Regions from separate parts of the Gilliamella sp. CG16 genome, predicted to be linked through region 2. Evidence: riboswitches for the same ligand, from Rfam matches in the RefSeq annotation. Region 2 holds a riboswitch; the other holds the start of a gene.

Evidence for each region. Region 2 has a riboswitch for preQ1 ahead of queD (6-carboxytetrahydropterin synthase QueD). Riboswitches for the same ligand answer to the same signal wherever they lie in the genome.
Region 1: it holds a riboswitch for preQ1, as region 2 does, so the genes downstream of both, queF (preQ(1) synthase) here and queD (6-carboxytetrahydropterin synthase QueD) in region 2, are expected to answer to the same signal.

Annotation. Positions count from the first base shown of each region.
Region 1 is NZ_JBIDFL010000002.1:14,243-20,326, reverse strand. It holds gene hemN (oxygen-independent coproporphyrinogen III oxidase) at 1-1,133, opposite strand, end outside; gene yihI (Der GTPase-activating protein YihI) at 1,414-1,902, opposite strand; gene coaA (type I pantothenate kinase) at 2,070-3,008, shown strand; gene ACGH47_RS02580 (DUF1090 domain-containing protein) at 3,026-3,463, shown strand; PreQ1 riboswitch class I at 3,705-3,749, shown strand; gene queF (preQ(1) synthase) at 3,752-4,225, shown strand; gene queC (7-cyano-7-deazaguanine synthase QueC) at 4,253-4,912, shown strand; gene ACGH47_RS02565 (7-cyano-7-deazaguanine/7-aminomethyl-7-deazaguanine transporter) at 5,110-5,793, shown strand; gene ACGH47_RS02560 (MG2 domain-containing protein) at 6,063-6,084, shown strand, end outside.
Region 2 is NZ_JBIDFL010000011.1:35,429-41,512, forward strand. It holds gene ACGH47_RS09695 (hypothetical protein) at 1-540, shown strand, start outside; partial or broken gene bamD (outer membrane protein assembly factor BamD) at 718-1,440, opposite strand; gene rluD (23S rRNA pseudouridine(1911/1915/1917) synthase RluD) at 1,530-2,504, shown strand; gene pgeF (peptidoglycan editing factor PgeF) at 2,515-3,282, shown strand; gene ACGH47_RS09715 (7-carboxy-7-deazaguanine synthase QueE) at 3,637-4,251, opposite strand; gene queD (6-carboxytetrahydropterin synthase QueD) at 4,254-4,676, opposite strand; PreQ1 riboswitch class I at 4,680-4,725, opposite strand; gene clpB (ATP-dependent chaperone ClpB) at 5,009-6,084, shown strand, end outside.

The DNA.
Region 1 (6,084 bases), on a different contig from region 2:
TTATCATCTTCCTTTAAGGAAAACCCTTTCCATAAACCATTACCACTTAATTCAACTTGTTGTTGATAAAGTTTAAGATCTTTCTGATTTTGTGCATAACTATCACCCAGCATACTAATTGCTGATACGCCAAGTCCTAATAAATCCGCCTCCCCTTGGGTAGTATAACCTTGGAAATTTCGATGTAATTTATTTTGCTGCTGGGCAATTGCCAGTTCGTCAGTCGGTTTTGCAAAATGATCCATACCAATAAAGCGATACCCTGCTTGGGTTAACTTTTGAATACTGGTCTGTAAAATCTGTAATTTTGCATGAGCATTAGGTAAATCGTGGTCTTTAATTTTGCGTTGTGCTGCAAAACGGCTAGGTAAATGGGCATAATTAAAGACACTTAAACGATCGGGTGAGATATCAATCACTTTATCCAATGTTTCGGTAAAACTGTCAACCGTTTGTTTAGGTAATCCATAAATAAGATCTAAACTAATTGAATGAAAACGGTTTTTTCTTGCTTGAAGGATCAAGGATCGAATGAGTTGTTCATCTTGTTCACGATTAATTAAATACTGAATTTCATGATTAAAATCCTGAATCCCCATACTTAATCGATTAAAGCCCAAATTGGCTAGATGATCGATAGTTTGTGGGGTAATTTCCCTTGGATCGATTTCGATTGAAAGTTCAGCGTGGGTATCAAAATGGAAGTGCTTTTTTAACGAGGTAATAAGTCGAGTAATCTCGTCATGCGTTAAAAAAGTCGGTGTACCGCCTCCCCAATGCATTTGAGTGACGGTGCGATCTTTAAATAACTGAGAACGTGAAGCTATTTCCCGTTCCAGTATATCTAAGTATTGGGTGACTTTTTGGGTTTGTCGGGTAACCAGTTTATTACACCCACAAAAATAACAAAGTTTATGGCAAAATGGGATATGAACATAAAGCGATAAAGGTCTATCCGCAAAGCGGGTGGCGGACAAGATAAAGTCTTGTTGGCTAAAATTTTCATTAAACTCTAACGCAGTAGGATAAGAAGTATAGCGTGGGCCTGAATAATTGTATTTTTCAATTAAACTTTGATCCCACAATTGTGCTTCTGCTAAGCTATTATTTTCGTCTAATTTTGTCTTTGACATGACTTTTTCCATGACCTTTTAAAATCGTTTTCTGTTTTGCCTTAACACGAAATTTAATCCGATTCGTTTTTCGAAGATAGAGTAAAGTACAAATAAATAGTCCAATATATAAACTAAGCATGATTAACATAGGCATAATGATTGGCTCTCATTATTAAATATTTGATTGTACATTCAGTCGACGGAACAGATTGATGTTGATATTTTAACAGCCAAACTATCACAAATTCATTGCATTATATATCACAATAAATTAATGTAAATTTGTTCAGATATGACGTCAATTACGTTTCAATAAACTTACAATATCTTCTTGTTTCTCTTCTTCATCTTCAAAATCATCAACACTATAACCGAGTTGCTGCATCAATTCATCGATACGATTTAATTTAGTATCGAGATATGTTTGTTGCTCTTTTGTTAATTGGCTTCCACTTTCGACTAAATCAAGTAATTGCTCTAATTTAGGATCGTTTTCCAGTTGTTCCAATTCTTGCTCGGGTGATAAAACTAATTTTTGCGTTTTCGGTTGTTTGATTTTATTGGTCGATTTCACTGATTCATCTGCAATTAACGAAATCGGTTTTTTACTACCAATGCGCGGATCTTTAACGGTTTTAGTAGTTGGTTTATTTTTTTTGGTTTCATTATTGAAACGAGAACCACTTGGTAAGCCTTTATGTTTGCGTTTTCGCTTGAGTGCCCAAGATTCTTCATTAATCTCTTGACGGGTTTTTTTCGGTTTTTGTTTCGATTTGGTTTTTAACATATAATCTCTGTTTAATATTAGGACAAATATTTATTTAGGCTATTTTATCAGTAAGTCTTCAATATAGCTACGATCATGCATTAATGCTAATTTATGATTGTAAAAGTTAAGATTTATGTATAATCTTAACCCAATCAATTTAAATAGATGGAATTTGAGAACACGACATGATGAAAAATCATCTTAGTCCTTATATGCAGTTTAGCCGCCAAGAATGGGCTAGTTTGCGTAATGCTGAACCCATGACATTAACCCCTGAGGAACTCACCTCATTGCAAGGAATTAATGAAGATTTGTCCATAGATGAAGTCAGCGAAATTTACTTACCCTTATCCCGATTGCTCAACTATTATATTAATAATAGTTTTAGCCGTCAGGCTGTTCTTGCCAAATTTTTAGGTAAAACCCAAAAAATCCCTTACGTTATCGGTATAGCAGGGAGTGTAGCAGTAGGTAAAAGTACAACTGCACGCGTTTTACAAGCACTATTAAGTCGTTGGCCTGAACATCGAAAAGTTGCATTAGTCACCACGGATGGTTTTTTATATCCTAATAAATATCTTGAAGAGCGTGGAATAATGAACAAAAAAGGCTTTCCACAATCTTATGATATTAAAAGGTTGATCAATTTTGTTGCTGATGTAAAATCAGGTCAATCTCAAGTTAAAGCACCCGTCTATTCACATCTGGTTTATGATATTGTTGATAATGAAGAAATCGTTATAGATAGTCCTGATATTCTCATTTTAGAAGGATTAAACGTATTACAAGGAACCTTAAATTTTACACAAAATACCAACCGAGTCTTTGTTTCGGATTATGTTGATTTTTCGATCTATGTTGATGCGGATTTGTCGCTTCTACATGATTGGTATGTGAATCGTTTTTTAAAATTTCGAGCTGGCGCCTTTAGTGATCCTAACTCATATTTTAATCACTATTCACAACTTCCAGAGCAAGAAGCGATAAATATCGCTAATCGTCTTTGGCGAGAAATCAATGAATTAAATTTGATCGAAAACATTTTACCGACAAGAGAGCGAGCAAGTTTAATATTAACGAAAGGCAAAAACCATAAAGTCGATTGTGTTCAATTAAGAAAATAAACTTAAGAGGAATTATTATGAAATCAACAATTAAGTCGTCTGTAAGTAAATTAACACTGCTTTCTTTTTTAACAACCCTTACATTAGGTGTTTGTGCCGCAAACGTTGATGATCATGAAGGGCAAACCTGTGCCGGCAAAAAAGAGGCAATTGAAGCACAAATTACTGAAGCCCAAAAAACAGATAATGTTGAACGTGTTCAAGGATTAGAAAAAGCATTGTTAAATGTCAAAATGCATTGTAAAGATGATAATTTAGAAGCCGAATACAAAAAGAATATTACTGATAAGACTGAAAAAGTGGCAGAAAGACAAAAAGATTTAGCAGAGGCAAAACTCAAGGGTGATAACCAAAAAATTGCCGAAAAAACCGCAAAATTAAATGATGCTGAAAAAGAACTTGCGGAAGCTAAAGATAAATTGGACAACTTTTACAAAGCAGTGAAATCGAAGTAAATCTTAGTTTTTAGCTTTTATTAAGATTATCCTCCAAATTTGTCATCATCAAAATAGTGATAACATTGTGAGTTATCCCGTTGATGATGACAACTTTCTTATTCAACACGCATTGCTATTGTTTAACCAAAATGACCCAATTTTCAAGCAAATTAAGTTAACTTAGCGTTTAACGCCGTTATGCTAAGTGATTAAGCAATAGGCTAGACTTTTATCACAAAAAAAGGTAAGGTGTGCGCCTTATCACGTGGTTCGTAAACCTCCCACGCAAAAAAACTAAGGAAAATTATGAGTAACGTTACACTGCTAGGCGATCAGTCTGTTCGCTATCCTACAACTTATTGTCCAGAAATTCTGGAAACCTTTGATAATAAACATCCTGGTAATGACTATTTTGTAAAATTCAATTGCCCAGAATTTACTAGTCTTTGTCCTATCACCGGTCAACCTGATTTTGCAACGATCTACATTTCGTATGTACCGAATATCAAAATGGTCGAAAGTAAATCACTTAAGCTTTATATGTTCAGCTTCCGTAATCATGGTGATTATCATGAAGATTGCATTAATATCATCATGAAAGATCTGATTAAATTAATGGATCCCAAATACATCGAAGTCTGGGGTAAGTTTACGCCTCGAGGTGGTATTTCTATTGATCCTTATGCTAATTACGGTAAACCCGGTACTCACTGGGAACAAATTGCGCTTAATCGTTTAGCTAATCACGATCTTTATCCTGAAAAAGTCGATAATCGCTAATCTCATCAGCCTAACAGGAATTTTTTAATGCAACATCGTAAAGCACTTGTGATATTTTCGGGTGGGCAAGATTCGACCACTTGCCTGCTGCAAGCCATTGCTGATTATGGACGTGAAAACGTTGAAACAATCAGCTTTCAATACGGTCAACGACATGCCATTGAGCTTGAAAAAGCCAAATGGATTGCTGACGATCTTGGTGTAAAGCAAACCCTCATTGATACTTCAGTGATCAAACAAACGACCAATAATGCCTTGATTGATGATTCACAAGAAATCAAAGCCGCTCAAGAAGGGAATTATCCGAATACCTTTGTTGACGGGCGTAATATGCTATTTTTATTGTTAGCGGGGTGTTATGCCAAACAACACGCTATTCAAGATATTATTATTGGCGTATGTGAAACTGATTTTAGTGGTTATCCGGATTGTCGAGATATCTTTATTAAATCCATGAATGTATCGATGAATTTAGCCTTGGATTACACGTTTAACATCATCACCCCTTTAATGTATCTGACTAAAGCGCAAACATGGGAAATGGCTGATAAACTCGGTTATCTTGATTATATTCGACAACACACTCACACTTGTTATTACGGGGTTGACGGCGGATGTGGTCAGTGCCCAAGTTGTGAGCTACGTGAAAAAGGGTTAAATCAATATTTATCCGATGTCACAACATAGTCGTGTCTGACGGTTAAATGAATGCAGGCAAATCATCAACAATTATTTTGTATAAAAAGTATTTTTGTATAACAAGTTAACAATATTAAATATCGATGTAATTAAATTCAGGTAATCCGACATTTTTAACCTTAATTACATTATTTTTATGTTAAACATCATGGGTTCTCTCACCCCATTCAAAAAAGGAAACGAATATGTATTTGAATATTCACTCAGACTCATTACAGAAAAAATTTACTCCAGCTCAGCAGCGTAAAGCACTTTGTTGGCTCTCTTTTTTTCATATCTTAGTTATTGCATCAAGCAATTATTTGGTACAAATCCCGTTTGATATCTTCGGTTTTCATACCACATGGGGAGCATTTACCTTTCCATTTATCTTTTTAACCACCGATTTAACCATTCGGGTATTTGGTGCCAGCCTTGCCAGAAAAATTATCTTTGTTGTCATGATACCGGCCTTACTGTTTTCTTATTCTATTTCGGTTGTATTTTTCGAAGGGCATTGGATGGGATTTTCAGCGTTGTGTGATTTTAACAGTTTTGTCTTTCGTATTGCATTAGCCAGTTTTGCTGCTTATTTGGTTGGGCAACTGATGGATATTACCGTGTTTAATTATTTACGAAAAAATAAAGCGTGGTGGGTTGCGCCTTCGGCGTCAGCGGTATTAGGTAATGGTATTGATACTATTGTCTTTTTTGCTATTGCCTTTTATCAAAGTAACGACGAATTTATGGCGAATCATTGGATCGAAATAGCCTCGATTGACTATAGCTTTAAAATTTTAATTTGTGGATTATTCTTCTTACCCCTTTATGGTGTTATTTTAAATTTTTTAATGAAAAGATTAATGACGTTAGATAGCGCCAATTCATAATTTTGTTCGCTTTTGTAACGAAGCGCCTTCCACTATTTACAAAACTCATTTATTTTCATGAATAAATGAGTTTTGTCTCTTCATCTAATGGCAATGGTTTCTATTAACAATATGTTTTAATAAAAGATAATTTTTTTATCAGACATACTCGAAGGAGTGGCATTGTCTTTAAAAACAACTTTTGCCAAACGTTTTTAGGCAGTGCATAATATAGATAATCAAAAAATGTTGATAATGTAATATTTGGAATAGAAAATAGGTGAAAAATAATGAGCTTTATTAAAGGGTTAA
Region 2 (6,084 bases):
GTTTTAGTCCTTGGTTGTCTCATGTATTTATTTTTCTCTGATGCGATTATGCCGATGATTCCCAACCGGTACTTTGAGGTCATTTTTATTGTTGGACTGCTTGTTCCGGAATTATTTTCTATCTTTCTATTTGCTATATGTATTGCTCGCTTGTTCCGTAAAAAAATGACGATTAATGTCAATTCATATTCGATTAGTATTGATGACCATAAAACATTGAATCAAACGTTTCAATGGTCAGCATTAAAAACAGTAATAATGTATAAAAGTACCGTAGTGCTATATCAAACGATTATTTTGGAGTTTAACAATAAGCTTATTAATATGATGATGGCAAAAAGTATATATTTATCCAAAAAAGATATTGATCAATTTCTTCAATTTATACAATATGTCGAAGAACAAATTATAAAGCCAGATTTTACATTATCCTCATCAGATACAACTTTATCAACTAAACTTACCCAAGAACTAACAAAAGCATTAACAAATATAAATGATGATCATGGAGTATACCGTTATTTATATGTCAGAAGGTAACGAGGCAATGTTTCTTGATGATAAAATACTAATATGGCTATTTAAACAATTAAATAGCCATACTCGATTTTATACAAATTTGGATATGAAGTGATTAATGGTTAATTAGCCGCCATTAAAGACGCTAGTAAACCGTGAAAAGAATGACTTTTGTTGCTCTTTGGGCATATTTTCAAGATTAGCTTGAATGAGTTTATCAACATTTTCGACTTCTGCCGTTAACCCTAATTCTTGATAAGCATTGCGCATTAACAATAGAGCAGATTTTGTTGAATCTGTATCGGGAAATAGGGATAGCATTTGTGTCACACGATTAATGACAGCGACATACGCCCCACGTTTGGTGTAAAATTCAGCCACTTTTAACTGATAACGTGCTATTCTATTTTTTAAAAAAACTAAGCGTTTTTGTGCATCAGCGGCATAATAACTTGAAGGAAAACTGGAAACGAGGTAGGAAAAATCTTTAAAAGCCGTGATCGCATATTGGGAATCGCGATCTGAACGATCAACATTGAACCAACCTTGAATCATATTGTCATCTTGAGCCATATTAGATAGGCCACGCATATATATCACCCAATCAACATTTGGATGAGTCGGATTCAATTTTAAAAAACGGTCTATTAAGGCTACAGCTAGTGGTAAATCTGCAGTTTTGTAATATGCATAAATTAAATCAAGTTGAACTTGTTGAGAATAGGGACCAAAAGGGTAACTTTTATCCAATGCTTCTAAAACAGTAATACTTGATTTTAAATTACCACTATTAAGTGCATCTTGTGCTTTACTATGGAGTTCAACCTCTGATACATTTTCAACATCAGGCTTTGTTGATGTACAACCAATAAGCACACCACTTAATGCGATAGCCAATAACGAGTGTAAGCGTAATTTCATTCAGTTTCCAATCCAAAAAATAAACAATAACCGTTATGATTAGTATATAATACTCTAAAACATATCAGCTTAAAATAGATAAATTACATATGCAAGAATTAAAATTATCAAATCAAATTGAGTCAACTCAACTTGGGATGCGTTTAGACCAAGCATTATCAGAACTTTTCCCCGATTATTCTCGCTCAAGAATTAAAGACTGGATTATCAATAATAAAGTATTAGTAAACGATGTGATAGTTAATAAACCCAAAGAGAAAGTATTGGGTGGTGAAAAAATTATTATTCATGCTGAGATTGAAGAAGAGACTTATCATCAACCAGAAGATATTAAATTAAATATTGTTTATGAAGATGATGATATTTTAGTGATAAATAAACCACGTGATTTAGTTGTTCACCCTGGTGCAGGTAATCCAAATGGCACAGTATTAAATGCGTTATTACATTACTGTCCTGAAATTGCTCGCGTTCCACGTGCAGGTATTGTTCATCGGTTGGATAAAGACACGACCGGTTTGATGGTCGTTGCTAAAACTATCGTTGCCCAAACGCATTTAGTCGAATCGCTACAATTAAGAGAAATAACCCGTGAGTATGAAGCGGTAGCTATGGGTATTATTACGGCGGGAGGAACAATAGATCAGCCGATTACCCGACACCCTACCAAACGAACTCATATGGCTGTGTTTCCGACAGGAAAACCTGCTGTAACACATTATCGTGTTTTAGAAAAATATCGATTGCATACAAGATTGCGTTTACGATTAGAAACTGGACGAACACACCAAATTCGAGTACATTTAGCACATATTGCTCATCCTTTGGTCGGTGATCCTCTTTATGGCGGACGTCCAAGACCACCAAAAGGGGCAAGCGAAACACTTATTAACACATTACGAGAATTTGATAGGCAAGCATTACATGCAACCATGTTAAGGTTATATCATCCAATAACGGGTGAGCAAATGGAATGGCATGCGCCTATACCAGAAGATATGCAAAGACTAGTTGAAGCATTACAAGAAGATACAGAATTATATAAACATGAGCTGGATTGGTGAAAGAAAAATGATTAAATCGATTTATCCTTACTGGTTTGCGCCGAAAAATGTTCGAGCGTTGACCACAACACGAATGGGCGGTGTCAGTATGCCGCCATTTGAAAGTTTAAATATGGGAGGGCGTACCGGTGATAATATAAATGATGTTGCAGAAAACCGAAAACGCTTAATTACCGCTGAACAGATACCCAGCGAACCTTATTGGCTTAATCAAACTCATAGTACTGTCGCCCTTGATATTTCACAAATAAAATTACAACCCCCCACTGGAATCGTTAATAATAAACAAATATTTGAAGCTGATGCGGCTTATACTCATCAAGCAAAGCAAGTGTGTGTTGTGTTAACTGCCGATTGCATGCCTTTATTATTTTGCTCTTCGAAAGGCGATGAGGTCGCGGCAGCGCATGCGGGTTGGCGAGGATTGTGCAATGGAATTTTAGAAGAAACCGTTAAAAAATTCTCCTGTAAACCATCCGAAATTATGGTTTGGATGGGACCAGCCATAAGTGCCAAAAAATATGAAGTAGGAGAAGAAATAAAAAAACAATTTGAGGCCATCGATCCAGAAGCAAAAAGTGCATTTAAATTAATCAATATACCAGAGCAAAAATATTTGGCCGATCTCTACTTAATTGCCAAACAACGTTTGAATTCAACAGGTGTAAATAAAATATTTGGTGGTGATTATTGTACTTATACAGAACAAGATAAATTCTTTTCTTATCGACGAGAAAACCGAACAGGAAGAATGGCATCAATGATTTGGTTTGAGTGATATTTAAAAAAATGGTGCAAACATTCTCAGATTAGCTGGCAAATAAAGAAACCAATCATGACGTTCCTCAGTTATTCTATCTTGGTGACTAAAAAATATAAAACTTCTCTTCTGCCAGCTAAATAATCATTCTTACGTGTTTAACTGAGTGAAGTTAAGTTAATTTTCATTAAAAATTTATCTTTCATGTTTTGAGCAAGTTAATCTTGGCTAATAGTATGCAAAATTCAAACATGTTATTCTTATTTTCGTAACAAAAACTTTATTAAATTATTAAGTTATATAACCATCACAATCGTTCAGGGCAAAATTATGAGCCGTTAACGGTAAACAGATGTGCTTTTTCGTGATTAATTATTCAATATTAGCAAATTTATGCGTTTGGATATTCAGTAACCATTTATTTTCAATACGATTTTGATTAATTTGTCCAAGTAATATGATTGTGTCATGCATGTTAAACTCGCCATTTCTTTCACAAGGCGATAAGTAATAGCGTTTAGCTTGAATATTTTGTTCTATATATTGGCAAAACGAAATGAAGTCAGGATGATTTTCAGCAACGATTCTCACTTCATTAGCAATTGACTGAACTATTTTTTGATAACGTGATTGATAGCAAAACTTAGGACTGAGAGCAATATAGTCAATTAAAGCGTCGACTTTGCCTAAACCATTACTTTCAATAGCAATAAAATAACCCGCTTGTTTAAGGGGTAAGAGTAATTTAGATAGATCTTTAACTAAGGTTGGCTCGCCACCCGTAATAATGATATTTTTGCTTTTATACTGTTTCACTTTGTCGAGAAGTTGATCTAATGTGAAACGGGTATATTGGCGAAAATTGGTATCACACCAACAACAATTTAGATTACAACCTGCCAAGCGAATAAAAATGGCGGGCATACCGGTATTATAACCTTCGCCTTGCAGTGATTCGAAGATTTCAACAATACGAAACTCAAGCATAGTTAACCCCGTTGATACTCGCAGTATGAGCTTGGGGTTTCCCACAGTTTAATCTTGGATATGGGTAAATAGTTCGATAAACAATCAAAAATGTATTGACTCATTCCTTCAGCGGTTGTGCGACACGGAAAAGCAAATGTTTTTCGATCCATTTCTTGCAATAAGGTAGCAATACGGCATTCATTAACATTATTTTGGTGGTAAAGATAAGCATGATCGAGCGGATCAATAATATGTTTTTTTACAATGGATTTGAGATCAGCGTAATCCATTACCATATCTTCGCTGGAACCCTTATTAATGAGTTCACCACTAATTTCGACGACTAATCGGTAAGTATGACCATGCAGGTTATGACATTTTTTGTTATGCCCGTCTAACATGTGACAAGCATCAAATTGGAACTCTTTGGCAATTTTGAACATTTTACATTCCTAGTTTTTTTTCGTGGGATGGATCACGAACCACGGTTAGTTAACCTAACAGAAGAAAGCGGTTAATATAATAGATATCAAGTTATTTGTCACCTTTCAATGATTATCTGAAACTAGATATTCTATTTAGGATGCGATTGTAAATATATTTAAATTTATCATTTTTAGGTCTAAAATGTTTCACGTTAGTCAGTTTTTATTATCTGTAAAAAAATTCTTGACAAGCTCTTGAAATTTTTCCTTCCACACTCATTTAGTCATTATGCAAATGGAATAAGTGTTTAATCATTTATGCCAAATTTATTGCTAAGGAGATAGATAATATGAGGTTAGATAAACTCACAAACAAATTTCAACAAGCTTTAGCTGATGCGCAGTCTTTAGCATTAGGTAAAGATAATCAGTATATAGAGCCTATCCATGTACTTTCAGCAATGCTTAATCAAGAAGGCAGTAGTGTTAATCCATTATTGGCAGCTGCTGGGGCAAATAATGCCATTTTACAACAAGAATTAAATCAATCCATTGACCGATTACCTCAAGTGCAGGGTGTCGGTGGCGAAGTTATCCCTTCTCAAGATTTAATTAAAGTTTTAAATTTATGCGATAAATTATCTCAAAAAAATGGAGATAGTTATATCTCTTCAGAGCTATTTATATTAGCTGCATTAGACGAAAAAGGGAGCCTTGGCGATATCCTAAAAAAATCGGGTGTCACTAAAGATAAATTTCTTCAAGCAGTCAATCAATTAAGAGGAAGCGACAACGTGAATGATCCAAATGCAGAAGATCAACGTGGTGCGTTGAAAAAATACACTATTGATTTAACACAGCGTGCAGAACAAGGTAAACTCGATCCAGTTATTGGGCGTGATGAAGAGATTCGCCGTACGATACAAGTGTTACAACGTCGTACCAAAAATAACCCTGTGTTAATTGGTGAACCAGGTGTGGGTAAAACTGCGATTGTTGAAGGATTAGCACAACGTATTGTGAATCGTGAAGTCCCCGAGGGATTACGTAATAAACGTGTCTTATCCTTGGATATGGGAGCCTTAATTGCTGGTGCTAAATATCGTGGTGAGTTCGAAGAGCGTTTGAAAGCTGTTCTTAAAGATATCGCTAAAGAAGAAGGTCGTATTATTCTGTTTATCGACGAAATTCACACTATGGTCGGTGCAGGTAAAGGCGATGGTGCTATGGATGCCGGAAACATGTTAAAACCAGCATTAGCTCGTGGTGAATTACACTGCGTTGGGGCAACAACACTTGACGAATATCGTCAATATATTGAAAAAGATCCTGCATTGGAACGTCGTTTTCAAAAAGTTTATGTGGCTGAACCGACTGTTGAAGACACCATTGCCATTTTGCGTGGTTTGAAAGAGCGTTATGAATT